DNA from 2 places in the Marinococcus halophilus genome. Region 2 is predicted to be linked to the other one. Evidence: riboswitches for the same ligand, from Rfam matches in the RefSeq annotation. Region 2 holds a riboswitch; the other holds the start of a gene.

Region 1 (7,833 bases), 420 kb from region 2:
GAAGTCGAGCTGTTCGAATCCGGGGACACCCAGCCGCTTGTTACCTACAACTAATTGGCCGCAACATCCCTTATATAAACGACCGCCCCGGGGGCGGTCGTTTGTTTTTTAATTGAGAGAGAACATCAGCGCCTGAAATTCCACTCATCGGTCTCGTATCGTTCTGCTGCCAGCGCCTCTACTTCTTTCTCCTGGTCCGCAGTTAGCTGATACTCTTCAAGGTCGGCATGCAGACCGTCGGCAAATCCTTCTTTAAAAGCACTCCTCAGATCTTCCAGCGTGAATGGTTTGTCTGTAAGCTCGTTGATCGCGACGGCTTTATTTTTAAAAGCCTGCTGCATTCTTTCCCGAACGCGCTCACTCGGATACTTAAACAAATCAAATAACTTGTCCTCATCCAGGTCCAGAATAATTGATCCGTGCTGCAGGATGACCCCGCGCTGTCTTGTCTGGGCACTTCCGGCAATTTTCCGGTCCTCTACGACCAGCTCATACCATGACGAGGCGTCAAAACAGTTAGCCGAACGGGGATTCTTTAACGAGTCTTCCTCCTCCTTCGTTTTCGGCACGGAAAAATAAGCATCCAGGCCAAGCTTTAAAAACCCCTGCAAAATTCCTTCCGAGAGTACCCGGTAGGCCTCGGTCACCGTTTCCGGCATTTCCGGATGATCTTCTGAAACAATAATGCTGTAGGTCAGCTCCTGATCGTGCAGAACCGCCCGGCCTCCCGTCGGCCGGCGCACAAAACCTACACCGTGCTTTTCCACTGCCTCCATATCAATATCCTTTTTTGCCTTCTGAAAGTAACCGACTGACAGCGTCGGCGGATTCCATCCGTAAAACCTTATCACCGGCGGAATTTGCCCTTCACTGTGCCACTGCAGCAGTTTTTCGTCGAGAGCCATATTATAGGCCGGCGACCGGTTGCCTGAATCTATAAAAAGCCAAGTATCTTTTGCCATTAACGTTCATCTCTCTTTCTCAATTTTTCCATTTCCATTGTAGCAGAGATCACTGCGTTCCATATATAAAAATGACTGCCCATTAATTAGAAATCTGGCAAAGCAACGGGGTTATGCGTTATAATTAATTTGCAATCGACCTGGAAAGAGGTGAAATAATATATATGATATTTGAATGGTTATGGGTAGTGCTCATTGCAGTATTAGTTTTTCTGATTGTACGCCGGTTTGTCGGACCGAAGGACTTAACTGCATTACCACAGGAAGATTTTATCAAAGGCTATCGTAAAGCCCAGCTTATCGATGTGCGTGAGCCGAAAGAATACGATGGCGGCCACATTCTCGGGGCCCGGAATATTCCCGTTTCGCAAATGAAGCAGCGGATGGTTGAAATCCGGGAAGACCAGCCTGTTTATTTATACTGCCAGTCTGGCATGCGTTCAAAGCAAGCCGCAAAGCTGATCAAAAAGCATAAGGGAAACCGGGATATTTACCACCTGAAAGGCGGATTTAAGCGCTGGACAGGCAAAATCAGTAAAAAGAAAAAAAGCGCATAATTAAAGGGAAGAGCAGGCGCTGCTCTTCCCTTTTTGTGTTTAATTTTCCTTTTATCGTTATTTCATGGATTTGAGCGAGGTTTCAGTATTATACGTCAGTACCGGTTTTCGTGCTGCCAGCGTCTCATCCAGTCTTCCGACTACGGTAGTATGAGGCGCTTCCTGTACCATTTCCGGGCTCTCCTCTGCCTCCCTGGCAATTTCAATCATGGCATCTGCGAAGGCATCAAGCGTTTCCTTGGCCTCGGTTTCAGTCGGCTCAACCATCATGCACTCTTCGACATTAATCGGAAAATAAATCGTTGGCGGATGATAGCCGTAATCCAGCAGTCGTTTAGCTATATCAAGCGTTCGTACTCCAAGCTGTTTCTGCCGCCTTCCTGATATAACAAATTCGTGCTTGCAGTGACGGCCATACGGAAGGTCAAAATACGGCTCGAGCCGTCTCATTAAATAATTGGCGTTCAGCACTGCATATTCCGAAACTTTTTTGAGTCCCTCTGCACCCATCGTCCGGATATAGGTATAAGCACGTACGTTAATGCCAAAGTTCCCGTAATACGGCTTTACGCGGCCGATGGAATGCGGACGGTCTTTGTCCCAGTAGTACTTATCATTTTCTTTCGTGAGTACCGGCCCGGGCAGATAAGGGATCAGCTCTTTTTTTACGCCCACCGGACCGCTGCCGGGACCGCCGCCTCCGTGTGGGCCGGTGAATGTTTTATGGAGATTTAAGTGTACAACGTCAAAGCCCATATCTCCGGGCCTTGTGATGCCCATGATAGCATTGGAGTTGGCTCCGTCGTAATATAAACGCCCGCCAGCCCGGTGAATCATCTCCGCTATTTCCATAATGTCTTCTTCAAACAGCCCAAGCGTGTTTGGATTCGTGAGCATAAGGGCAGCCGTTCTTTCGCCCGTAACTTCTTTTAGATGCTCAAGATCCACCAGGCCCCGGGCGTCCGTCCGGACCGTCACATGATCAAATCCTGCCACTGTTGCTGAAGCAGGGTTCGTTCCGTGCGCAGAGTCGGGGACGATCACTTCGGTGCGTTCCGTTTCACCGTTTGCTTCGTGAAGCGCCCGTATCAGCATCAGGCCGGTCCACTCTCCCTGGGCGCCGGCTGCCGGCTGCAGAGTGACTTCGTCCATGCCGGTTATTTCAGCCAGGGCCTGCTGCAGGTCGTGCATCATTTCGAGATTCCCCTGCACCTGAGTCTCCGGCTGATACGGATGCGTCGCGGCAAATCCAGCCATGCGGGCAGTTTCTTCATTGATCTTCGGATTGTATTTCATTGTGCAGGAGCCGAGGGGATAAAAACCAGAATCCACCCCGTAGTTCCGGTTCGACAGGGCCGTATAGTGGCGTACTAACTGGAGCTCGGACACTTCCGGGAGCGCCGGTTCTTCGTTGCGGATACTAGCCTCCGGCAAAATGTCACTTAGGCTTTGCTCAGGAATATTTGTTTCGGGAAGCGAATACGCTACCCGGCCTGATTTGCTCTGTTCAAAAATTAATGGCTGGTTAGGCTGTTTCATGTACAAGCACCTCCAATTGGTCGGCAAAGGTTTCAAGCTGTTCTCTTGTCCGAAGTTCGGTCACACATACGAGCATCTGGCCTTTTTTATCCGCTGAAACCTCCCCTAAATCATAACCGCCAATGATTCCATGCTGAAATAATTGTTCATTTACCTCCGATGCCGGCCGGCCGAGATTGATGACAAATTCATTAAACGACGGTGATTCGTGGACCACCTGTATTCCTTTTTGCTTTAGCAGCTGCTTTAAAAAGTGAGTACCTTTAATATTTCGTTCTGCTGTTTCCCTCAAACCTTTTTTACCGAGAGCTGTCATCGCTACAGAAGCCGCCAACGCATTCAGAGCCTGGTTCGAGCAAATGTTGGAGGTCGCTTTATCCCGGCGGATGTGCTGCTCTCTTGCCTGGAGGGTCAGTACGTAGCCGCGGCTTCCGTCTTCATCTTCAGTCTGCCCGACAAGCCGTCCGGGAACTTTTCGAATGTGTTTTTTGGTAGTCGCGAAAAAACCACAGTGCGGTCCGCCAAACTGCATCGGGATGCCAAGCGGCTGGGCGTCTCCCGCAACAATATCCGCCCCAAAGTGTCCAGGGGGCGTCAGTATGCCCAGGGACAGAGGGTTAGCAGAAACAATCATTAAAGAATTTTCTTTGTCGGCTGCCTGTCTTACAGCCGCTAAATCTTCAATGGTTCCGTAGAAGTTCGGGTATTGTACAATTACTCCTGCGGTATCAGCATCGATCGTCTTTTCAAGCTTATCCAGATCCGTGCGGCCATCTTTTTCAGGAACAATTTTCACTGTAAGGCCGGGGCCTGCCGCATAGGTTTTCAATACATCGAGCGCTTCAGGATGGATGGTTTCTGATACTACAATGGTCCGCCGTTTCCCTCTGTTCTCACTCGCAGCCATCAGCGCTGCTTCAGCAAGCGCTGTTGGCCCGTCATACATTGACGAATTAGCGATATCCATTCCCGTAAGTTCACTGATCATCGTTTGAAATTCAAATATTGCCTGCAGCTCGCCCTGCGAAATTTCAGGCTGGTACGGAGTATACGCCGTATAAAATTCTGAACGCCGTAGCACGTGGTCGACGACCGTTGGTATATAATGCTCGTACACCCCTGCTCCGAGATAGGATACACAGTCCTGCACGTTAGCGTTCCTGTCACTAAGGCGTTTCATTTCCTTTAGAAGGTCCGTTTCCCCAAGAGCCTTTGGCAGATCCATTTCTCCGGCAAAGCGAATATTTTCCGGCACATCTTCAAATAATTCATCGATGGCATCCACGCCAATTGTTTTGAGCATTTCTTCTTTATCTTCACCAGTGACCGGCAAATAGCGATAATCCATTTTTGACGCCTCCTCGTATTATTTTTTCCGTTTGTAAAAAGGCACAGCTGCCACTTTCGCCCGCTTGGCTTTTCCACGCACATCCACCGCTACCGCCTGATCCAGGTTGCTCCATTCGGCATTTAAAAGTGCGAGTCCTACGTTTTTTTTGAGCGTCGGGGACTGGGTACCTGTCGTGATCCATCCTATTTCTGCTCCGTCATCATTTCGTACGCCGTATCCCGGACGGGGTATCGCCTTATCGACCATTTCAATACCGACCAGCTTGCGTTTCAGTCCTGCTTCTTTTTGTTCCTTTAAAGCTTCTTTTCCGATAAAATCATTTTCTTGCTTCAGCTTTACACAAAAGCCGATGCCGGCTTCAAGCGGGGTGATATCTGCACTCAGTTCCTGTCCATACAAAGGCAGCTTCGCTTCAAACCTCAGGGTATCCCTTGCGCCAAGTCCACAAGGGACAATGCCTCTGCTTTTTCCAGCTTCCATAATAGTCTCCCAGCAGTAAAGCGCATCCCCGGAGCGGCAGTATAATTCAAATCCGTCCTCACCGGTATAGCCAGTTCTTGATATAAGAACGTTTCCTGTTTCTCCGATAGAAGCACTGGCAGCAAATCGAAAAGGCAGTATTTCTGAAAGAGATGCGTCGGTTACTTTCTGCAGTATCGTTTCCGCCTCCGGGCCCTGCACCGCAATTAATGCTGTCCTTTCTGAGATATCCGTGATGCTTACGTTTTCCGTCCCGTGCCGGCGAAGCCATTCGAGGTCCTTCTCAATATTGGCTGCGTTTAAAACAAGCATGTATTTTTCTTCTTCGAGCTGGTACACGAGCAGGTCGTCAACTGTGCCGCCATTTTCATAGCACATAGCGGTGTACAGCGCTTTGCCGGGCTCCAGGTTTTTTATGTTATTTGTGAGCATGTACTGCAGAAAATCAGCAGCCCCTGGACCCTCTACGATCGCCTCGCCCATATGGGAGACGTCGAACAGGCCGGCTTTTGTACGAACCGCTTCGTGTTCGCTTTTGATGCCCGAAAACTGAACTGCCATTTCCCAACCACCAAAATCGACAGTTTTAGCTCCGTATTTTTCATACACTGAATACAGCGGAGTTCGTTTTAGTTCTGCCAAAGAAATCACCTCGTTTAATTATTTTTCTGAAAAATCAAAACAGTAAAAAACAAAAAAGACAGAGCTCCCATGAATTATGGAAGCTCTGTCCTATAACCAGAAAGTTTCTCCTTTCCGCAATGCAGAAAGAGTGTCTTCGTGGGTGGCTTCAAAAGAAGCGCTCTCCAGAGGAGCGTCCAGTAAGAGTCTGTTTGCCTGAGAGATTCACCTGTTACGGTTTGCTCCTTCGGCGCTGCCTGGCAGTCTCTCCCCTTACCATCATCCGCGCATTATATGTACGTTCTTATTTGCTCATATTTTATCATTAATTCATATAAAAACCAATGCTAAAAAAAATGAAACCGAACATTTTCAATAAAACCATATTAATTATTCGTATGTATGTGCAGATCGGTTATTTCTTCCGGGAAAAATATTGTTTATACTAAAGACAGTATACTAATTGGAGGGAAACTATGAACTGGAAACAGCTACCGCTTGGACCACTGCAGACAAACTGCTATGTTCTGTACGATAATGATAAAAACGCTGTTATTATTGACCCGGCCGGTGATGCCGATAAATTGCTCACCTTTCTCCAGGAAAACGAGCTTCACCCCGTAGCAATTCTGTTAACACACGCCCATTTTGATCATATTGGGGCGCTTGATACTGCTCGGGAAGCATACAATATCCCGGTTTATCTTCACGAACAGGAAAGTGACTGGCTTGAAGACCCTCAGAAAAACGGTTCGGGCCGTATGATGCCAGAGGCTGCATTTACCACGAAGCCTGCCGATCACTTGCTGCAGTCAGAAGGAAGGCTTCAATTTGGCGGTTTTGAATTTCAATGGCTTCACACACCGGGGCATTCCCCGGGAAGTGTTTCCTATTGGCATAAAGAAACTAACACAGTATTTTCTGGTGACGTGTTGTTTTCAGGCGGGGTTGGCCGGACCGATCTCTACGGCGGCGATATGGATACACTGTTAGCCTCCATACACGAGCAGCTGCTTGACCTTCCTGAAAATACGGTTGTAGCCTGCGGCCATGGCCCCTTTACAGATATCGAAACCGAAATGAATTCCAATCCGTTTATTAATGGGTTTGGTGCATAATGTGATAAGGACCCCTGTTTTTAAACAGAGGTCCTTTTATAATATATTACAGTGTTTGAAATTATCTTGAGCCCGGCTACCTGTTTTCATCTGAATACTAAGATGCCCGTTACTCTGCTTCTTCAATCCATTGATATACGTGTTCATGCAGCTCTTGTTCCGTTTCTCCGCCTTCAGCCGGGTGCTCTGCTTCAGCCATCGGTTTTACCGTATATTGGTCTTCAGGGCCCGGAACTACCTGAGTAAAGTCAACGTTTGGGTTCGTTATGTTTATTTTTTCCCCGTCTTTTTCTATATCGAATGTTGCAATGCCGCCTGTATCGGTATAGTCCATATCCTGCCCGGAATAAAAATTACCAAGCGAATAATAAACCAGCGTCTCATTGCCTTCTTCGCCCTCCACCCATTCCATCGGCTGAAGCACGTGAGGATGGTGGCCAAGAACTACGTCCACTTCCAGATCTGCAAGAAACTGAGCCAGTTCTTTCTGTTCTTCATTGGGGAGTCTTTCGTATTCACTTCCCCAGTGCATATTCACTACCACAACATCCGATTCATCTCTCATCGCTTCAACGTCTTCCTGTATTTGTTCCTTATCAATTTTCTGAACGACATAATCGTGCTCCTCCGGAATCGAAATGCCGTTCAACCCATACGTATAAGATAGAAAACCAATATCAACGTCTTTCACGTTTACGATACGCTTGCGTTCTGCATCCTCTTCGTCTTTATACACCCCTACGTAGTCCATGCCAATCTGCTCATAATGATTAATCGCGTTATTTACAGCTTCCATTCCGCGGTCGAGTGTATGGTTATTGGCCCCGGAAAGCATGTCCACTCCGGCATCCTGAAGATCATCTACAATCGCGTACGGGCTGTTAAAAGAAGGATAAGCTGACAAGCCGAGCTCTTCCCCGCCAGGGATCGATTCCTGGTTCACAATCATATAATCCGGTTCCTTAAGCATGGGCGTAACTGCCTTCAACGCCGGCGTGAAGTCATACTCTCCGTCTTCTTCCATCCTTTTATATACGCGTCCATGCAGCAGCACATCCCCAGCTGCTCCAACCGTGACGCTCTCATCTTCCTGTGTTTGCTCCTGTCTTTCAGTCTCTTTTTGTGTCTCTGAATTTTCGTTTTCATGCGCTGATTCTTCTCCGGTGCTGCAGCCGCTCAGAACAATAAAACCAACAGTTATGCCT
Region 2 (7,833 bases):
GCCCGCTCCCCACCAATTCGATTTTAGAGCATGAAGCAATTGTGGCCTGCCTAAAAACAAACGACGGCAAAGCGGCCAGAACCATTATGGAGTCCCACCGGCGCCGAGCCAGCCGGGACATTTTAAACGTTATTGACTGACTTCAGAGAGAAAATTTTTATTATTTACACAAATAAGCCGCCTCTATTCGCTTAGAGACGGCTCCTCGTTATTTCTTCATATAAATGACTGATACCGCTGGAAGCTTCTTTTCGTAAAACAACAGCCAATGCTCCTGACGAAGATCTAACTTTTTTCACGGCGTCTATCTGTTCTAAACTGCTGACTCTATCACTTATTTCTTTAGCATGTACTGGAAATGGCAGCGTTTGGCTTACTTGTTGGACCAGCGCAGATATCTTCATTTCACAGCCATTTGCCGCCAGACAGGTTATTACCGCCTGGTTCAAATCCTGAGTGCGCATAGATTCTTTCTCTTCCCTTTTCCTGCCTAATACTGCCATTAATTGGTGAGCAGACCCATCGCTCAAAGGCTTCCGAAGCTGCTCCCACATAAAGCACTTCTTTGACGGGTCCGTTCATTAATTCTTCACTTACTTCCCAAAAATAGACGGCCTCTGATTCCTGAAGAATACGAATATAGGGGTCCACCCGGTGGCGCTCTGTACAGGAAATGGAAAGATATACTCTGTCTTTCCGCAAAAGTGCTTCTCCAAGATCCCAATGCAGTGCTTTTGACAAACTGCGTAATGCTTTTTGAATTCTATAATGCTGCAAGGAGACCACCATTGTCTCTCTCCCTTTCTGTCTGCGTTATTTGTTACCTTTGAGCGGTGAACGTACGGTACTGTCTGGGTGTGCATCCGTAGACGCTTTTGAAACATACCCCAAAATAACTGGCGCTCGAAAACCGCAGCCGTTCAGCGATGGCTTTTACCGGACTCGTTGTAGTCTGCAGGAGATATGCCGCCTCCTGTATTCGTTTCTGGGTCACGTAGTTTGGGATGGACATGCCAAGCTCTTCGTTCACCAGCCGGGAGATATGGCTTTTGGAGACCTCCAGCTCGCCTACGAGGATGTTCGTATTTAACGCCTGGTAGAGCTGCTGCTCCACAAGCGTAATAAATCTGGAAATGATCGGATTATTATAGGCTTGTATGTCTTCATTCCAGGTGGTATCAAGCATCCCGTCGACCAATACATTGATTCCTTCAAAAAATTCCTCTTCCAGGTTCCACTCTTCCATAACATTAATCAGGGCTACTGAGGCGGCAAGCGCTTTTTTATCAAACGAAAAGGTTTGAGTATAGCGGTCCAGAAATCCGCCTATTAAAAAGAAATAATACTGCTTCAGCACCTGCAGCCGCTTCTCATCTTCCGGCTCGAGCGAAATAATCCGGTATATTGTCGCGAGCTCTTTTTTAGCTTCTTTTTTCCGGCTGCGGAAAATACAGTCGAAAAAACGGTTTTGTGCCTTATAAAGCTCCACCAGCTCCTCGTTTTCTGCCTGGTTCATTTTCTCTATTTCCTGTTCGTATTGCGAACGGAATCGTTCATAATTCTTAGTCATCACGGACGTTCCTTTATTTTATATTGATCTGCCCTTTTTAATGTACTATAGCCCACATGCATAATCTATCAATTACGTTTCAGAAACTATCAATAATTCATCTTTTCTGTTAATAATAGCGGATTATAATATACACTGGCATAATAAAAATGCACCAGCAATGAGATCTTCCATTGCCAGTGCATTATATTAAAATTTACTCATCCATTCCCATCGATTTCTTGTATCCTTCCAAATACGGCATTTCAGACGGGCTTCCCATTTCAAAGCCGGTCATCGTCCGGTGCCACAGTGGATAAATAGGTGCTGGGCGCGCAACGGATTCAATCCGGTCATGCTCCTCCTGCGTCAAGTACATATCTGCCGAAGGCTTTTCTTCTATTAATAAGGGTCCGATGGGATGCCTTGCTCTTCAGCCTGTTGGACGCCCTCTTCTGTTTTCGTGGCGCCTGCAGGTCCGCCGTGTGTGGAATCCTGGTCTGCGCCGTCTGCGGAGCTGCTGTTTTTCAGCCCTTCTTCGACCCGGCGGCCGTATTCTTCGTCACACTTCTTAAAGTGCGCAATCATTTCTTCCTGAATTTCCGTTTTACATGGAATCAGGTTGTCGACGAGGTTTTTGATTAATTCGTCTTTTTCCCATTCCTTAAACTTGCGGAATGTTTCGCCCGCCTGCCGGTAAGGATTCTGGCGGTCGATGGCTTCTTTTTTCACTTCTCCTTCGGTATAAGGAGTGTGAGGCTTGCCGCTCATTTCCGCTTCCTTCAGGTTATTCATTGTGGAAGGCTCATAGTTCACGTGCGGATTCTGCCCTTCGTCATTATCGACTCTGTACGACATCTGTCCGCCGCGCTGGTTGGTTGCGACCTTTTTCTTCGCCTGGTTGATCGGCAGCTGCAGATAGTTGGCGCCAACGCGGTACCGCTGCGTATCGGAGTACGAGAACGTACGGCCCTGCAGCATTTTATCATCGGAGAAATCCATGCCGTCGACAAGGACGCCGGTACCAAAGGCCACTTGTTCAACTTCGTTGAAATAGTCCTCTGGATTACGGTCAAGCACAAGCTTGCCGACCGGGATCCAAGGGAACTGGTCCTTAGGCCACAGCTTCGTATCATCAAGCGGGTCAAAGTCAAGCTCCGGATGCTCGTCGTCGCTCATAACCTGCACACGAAGCTCCCATTCCGGATAGTTGCCTTCTTCAATGGCTTCATACAGATCCTGGGTGGCGTGGTTGAAGTTTTTGCTCTGGATGCTGTCCGCTTCTTTCTGGGTCAAGTTACGGATGCCCTGTATCGGTTCAAAGTGGTATTTTACGAGCACGGCTTCACCGTCTTCGTTCACCCATTTGTACGTATTTACCCCGGAGCCCTGCATCTGCCGGTAGTTGGCAGGAATGCCCCACGGGGAGAATAAAAACGTCAGCATGTGCATCGATTCTGGTGTCTGCGACATAAAGTCGAAGATCCGTTCGCTGTCCTGTACGTTCGTTACCGGGTCCGGCTTCAGCGCGTGAATGACGTCCGGAAATTTGATGGCGTCCCGGATAAAAAATACCTTCAGGTTGTTACCGACGAGATCCCAGTTGCCGTCTTCCGTGTAGAATTTCACGGCAAACCCGCGCGGATCCCGGAGCGTTTCCGGGGACGTCCCGCCGTGGATAACGGTAGAAAAGCGTACGAATGCCGGTGTCCGCTTGCCTTCCTCCTGGAAGATTTTTGCCCGTGTATATTTGGAAATCGGCTCATCACCAAAGGAACCATACGCTTCAAAATAGCCGTGAGCGCCTGCACCGCGGGCGTGAACAACCCGTTCCGGTACACGTTCACGGTCAAAGTGGCTGATCTTTTCCAGAAACTCATAGTTTTCAAGCGTCGTCGGCCCGCGATTGCCGACGGTCTTTGAATTCTGGTTATCCCGGACAGGATGCCCCTGTCTCGTCGTCAGCGTGCCGTCTTCGTTCTTATATTGCTTATCGTCATTTTTTTCATCGTCGTGTTCATGTTCGTTATTGCGGTCTTTACTCAATGCTGTTACCTCCTTTAGGAAATCTACTCACTTTTACCCAAGCTGTCTATGGTTTAAACGATTATTCCGAATTTTTTAAATTTAAGGTACGTAGTTATATACCCTGTCATAAAGGCTTTTCCCAAGCTTTTTCTGTTGGCAGCCGGATATAACCAACGCCGGCTGAGAAATTCAGCCGGCGCCAGTCTGCTTGTTAAATCATATAGTCCCAGGAATCCTGCTTCGGCTCCTCGGGAGGCTTAAACGGTACGTTTCTTTCGTGCTCCAGAAAACCTTCAAGGGTCTGGTATTTAATCGTTTCCGGGTATTTTTCCTGCCAGCCGGCCCGCAGCAGCAGATCCCGGACCGGGCCTTTCAGCTCCACAAACCATACCTGCACACCCGGGTCCCTCCGGAACATTTCAATAATCTGTTCCAGAGCGCCGATGCCCGTGGTATCAATGTCATTCACCCCGGACATGTCAATCGCGGCCTTCAGCCCTCCGCCTTCCGTTTTGCGGCGGTCCTGAATCGTTTTTTCAACCATTTTCACGAAATAGCCGACATTCGAAAAATGAATGCGCGTATCCGCCCGCACGAGCACCGTGCCCGGCACCCGCTTTGCGTGCGGAAACCGCTGCAGATCCAGATAGCTGTGGGTGTCCTCCTCGTAGCCGATTTCGACAATATTCGGGCGGGAAATATGGCGCAAAAGCAGCAGGATGGAAAAGCCAATCCCGATTAACAACCCCCACTGAATGCCGACGAGAAGCGTCGCAGCAAATGTCACGATCCACACCCAGCCGTCCTCCGGCTTTACGCGAAAGGCGTCCTTTAACGACCGGATATTAATCAGGCCGCTGACCGAAACGAGAATAATCGCTGCAAGCACCGCATACGGCAGATAGTAAAATAAAGACGTGAAAAAGAGAAGCGTCACCAGCACACCGGCTGCGGTAATAATCATCGCCGCCTGGGAGGCCGCTCCCGACCGGTAGCTGACCGCACTTCTTGAAAAGCTGCCGGTCACCGCATAGGAGGAAAAAAACGGCCCGGCTATATTGGCATACCCGATCGCCCGGATTTCTTTATTCAGGTTAATACCGGAATCATTTTTATCACTCAGCGTTTTCGTAATCGCAAGCGTCTCCATCATCGCGATCAGCGCAATGGTGAGCGCGGTCGGGACCAGCACCTGTATGTCCGCCAGGTTAAAGCCCGGAATGGTAAAATCCGGGAGTCCCTGCGGCACCCTTCCGACGACGCTTACTCCCTGGTTATCGAGCCGGAAAAGCGCCACCGCCGCAATACTCAGCACGACGACGATGAGGGAAACCGGTAAATTCCGTTTTGCTTTCCGGCCCCCGATCAGCACTAGAAGACTGGCTATTCCTACAAGCAGGGTCGGGATATGTATCTGCGGCAGATGCACGATCACATCCCGCAGCAGCGGAATAATCTGTGTCTGGCTGCCTACGCTGATGCCCATAAACTGGCCAAGCTGGCTCATGCCGATTGCAATCGCCACTGCCGACGTGAACCCGCTGATCACATTCGGGGAAATAAACTTTACAAACGCAGCGGCATTCAACAGGCCAAGAGAGACCTGCATCACTCCGACCATTACCGTCAGCAGCAGCACAAGCCCCACGTATTCCGGCGTCGACGGATCTGCATACAGGGATACGCCGGAAAACACAAGAATGGATGCCATCGCTACCGGGCCGATGGCCAGATGCTTTGACGTGCCAAACAGCGCATAAAGAATGAGTGGAAGCAGAGAGGCATACAGCCCCATGACCGGCGGCAGGCCGGCAAGCACGGCATAGGCCATCCCCTGCGGGACAATCATAACAAAGATGGTAAATCCCGCAGCCATATCCTTTTTCAGCGACTGATTATTATAATCCTGCGGCATAATTAATATATCTTTTATTTTCCCAGGCATAAATCCTTTCCTTCTTTCTCCGTGAACTCACAAACAGTACGGCGATTAAATCTCTCTTCTAAAATCATGAACCATAACGGCCTAAAAGAAAAGCCCGCACTATATTTTTTTGACTCACGGCTTAAATACAGCTGTACGCCTGCTTTAGTCCTTTCTACACCGATTCTCTCCAGTATATTGCTAAGATCCGGCTGTCAAAAATAGGTTTACTTTTCCAGCAGGGATGTTTAAACTGAAATTAACACAAATATTGGTTTCGCAGATGAATGTATTGGGAGAGCCTGTAAACGTATTTTACAGCACCGAAGGAGCAATCCTCTCCATCAGCCGGAAAGGAAAAACTCTCAGGTACCAGGACCAGTACAGGATGCACCTCTGGAGAAGGTATACTACCTGCCGAAGAAGAAAATTCTTTTTTAAGAATGAAATCTTTCAGGCTCACAGACAGAGAAACGGCGCCCCAGGCCGCTTCTCTGTCTTTTTTTCTTTTTTGTAATCGCTTTCAATCTTGAATATGGAGGAATTGCTATGGAGTTTGACAGCTGCTTTGACATTATCGGCCCGGTGATGGTCGGTCCTTCGAGCTCCCATACTGCCGGGGTGGTATCGATTGGAAAATTCGTGCATGACTGGCTGGGAGACGTCACTGACGTGACAATCACATTCTACGGCTCTCTCGCCTCCACCTATCAGGGCCACGGCTCGGATAAAGCTGTCCTCGGCGGCCTGCTCGGATTGTCCGCACACGATACCAATGTCCGGAATGCCTACGCCCTGGCAAAGGACAGCAATCTTCGTTACGACTTCCGGTTCTGCACGAACATCCCCAGCGGCTGCCACCCCAATACTGTTTATTTACAGGCCGCTTCCGCCACAGAGACGGTCCATGTCACCGGCGCATCCATTGGCGGCGGTGTAGCCTATATTTATGAAATTAACGGATATCATACCAGCATTAATTTGGGCACAGGCTCGGAGATTTTATCCATCGCCGCCCGGATCAAAAAGGAGGCTACATCTAGATGAAAGACACGATTGAAAGTATTGTGCAGGAATGTATGGCTCAGGACATTAGTATCGGCGAGTGGATGCTCCGCCGTGAAGTGGATCGCTCCGGTTCGTCCCGCGGGCAAATTTTCGGGCGCATGCAGGAACGGCTGCAGGTAATGAAGCAGGCCGTCCGGGAGGGGCTGGGTGACCTCGCGGAAACGGAAAGCAGGCTCTCAGGAGGCGATGCCTACCGCATGCATCAGTATAACCAGCATACCGCCCCACTATCAGGACCAGTTATCAGCACGGCGATGGAAGCCGCAATGGCAACGTCGGAAAGCAATGCCAAAATGGGCCTTATTGTAGCAACTCCTACGGCAGGCTCTGCAGGCATTCTGCCTGGAGTGATGGTCTCTCTTCAGGACAACCGCGGCATGGACGATGAGAAACTGACAATGGGACTGTTCGCAGCGAGCGCCATCGGCTACGTTTTTGCGAACCATGCCTTCATTTCCGGAGCGGCCGGCGGCTGCCAGGCGGAAATCGGGTCAGCGACGGCTATGGCGGCGGGAACGATTACAGAACTGCAGCAGGGGTCACCGGAGCAGGTTTCCCACGCGACGACCATGGCAATGAAGTCACTGCTCGGCCTCGTGTGCGACCCGGTTGCCGGGCTTGTCGAGGTGCCGTGCGTAAAAAGAAACGTGATCGGCACCTCCATAGCCTTTTCAGCAGCTGATATGGCATTAGCCGGCATTACCAGCCGCATTCCCTGTGACGAAGTGATCCAGACGATGCATACCATCGGCAGGGACATGCCCGGCAGCCTGAAAGAAACCGCCGAGGGAGGACTCGCCCAGACCAAAACAGGCAGAGAAGCCGCCGAACGGCTGTATCAGCGTCCCTGTACTTTTTAATCCCTAAAACGATATCATTTAACCAAATGAGGTGCAGCTATGAACGAACGCCGCTTTTTTCAAATCTGGTTCGGTACTCTCACTCTCATCAGCATTATATTTATGTATTGGGCCATCGCTTTCTCCGCCTTCGTATTAGGAGTTCTCTGTTTCTATAATCCAAAGTTCCGCAGCAGGTGACGCCTCCAGTTGTTAAAAATGAAATTATTGTACTTTTCCGCCGTTTGTGAGCATTCTGCTTTTTGTTTCCCTGCCGCCGTGCTATTCTTGCTATACGTCTTTTCGAAGGAGGTCATTTCCATCGACCATTTTGCATATGTACTTCAACGCCCCAAAAATCAGGTATACATAGGCACGGCTGCTGATATCCGTTCACGCTTTGGCAGCCAGGAACCCGTTTATTT

The links. Region 2 has a riboswitch for glycine ahead of B5066_RS13300 (serine dehydratase beta chain). Riboswitches for the same ligand answer to the same signal wherever they lie in the genome.
Region 1: linked by a shared signal. The riboswitch ahead of gcvT (glycine cleavage system aminomethyltransferase GcvT) and the one ahead of B5066_RS13300 (serine dehydratase beta chain) in region 2 are both predicted to bind glycine.

The regions. Positions count from the first base shown of each region.
Region 1 covers NZ_FVZD01000006.1:1,849,775-1,857,607, forward strand. Annotated here, with positions in the region: gene dat (D-amino-acid transaminase) at 1-54, shown strand, start outside; gene B5066_RS15440 (lipoate--protein ligase family protein) at 126-962, opposite strand; gene B5066_RS15445 (rhodanese-like domain-containing protein) at 1,127-1,519, shown strand; gene gcvPB (aminomethyl-transferring glycine dehydrogenase subunit GcvPB) at 1,577-3,058, opposite strand; gene gcvPA (aminomethyl-transferring glycine dehydrogenase subunit GcvPA) at 3,045-4,406, opposite strand; gene gcvT (glycine cleavage system aminomethyltransferase GcvT) at 4,425-5,531, opposite strand; glycine riboswitch at 5,615-5,701, opposite strand; glycine riboswitch at 5,705-5,793, opposite strand; gene B5066_RS15465 (MBL fold metallo-hydrolase) at 5,987-6,628, shown strand; gene B5066_RS15470 (CapA family protein) at 6,738-7,833, opposite strand, start outside.
Region 2 covers NZ_FVZD01000006.1:1,428,927-1,436,759, reverse strand. Annotated here, with positions in the region: gene B5066_RS13325 (GntR family transcriptional regulator) at 1-140, shown strand, start outside; gene B5066_RS13320 (hypothetical protein) at 406-789, opposite strand; gene B5066_RS13315 (helix-turn-helix domain-containing protein) at 821-1,570, opposite strand; gene B5066_RS16825 (hypothetical protein) at 1,767-1,928, opposite strand; gene B5066_RS13310 (catalase) at 1,952-3,514, opposite strand; gene B5066_RS13305 (SulP family inorganic anion transporter) at 3,789-5,522, opposite strand; glycine riboswitch at 5,785-5,892, shown strand; glycine riboswitch at 5,896-5,972, shown strand; gene B5066_RS13300 (serine dehydratase beta chain) at 6,051-6,548, shown strand; gene sdaAA (L-serine ammonia-lyase, iron-sulfur-dependent, subunit alpha) at 6,545-7,429, shown strand.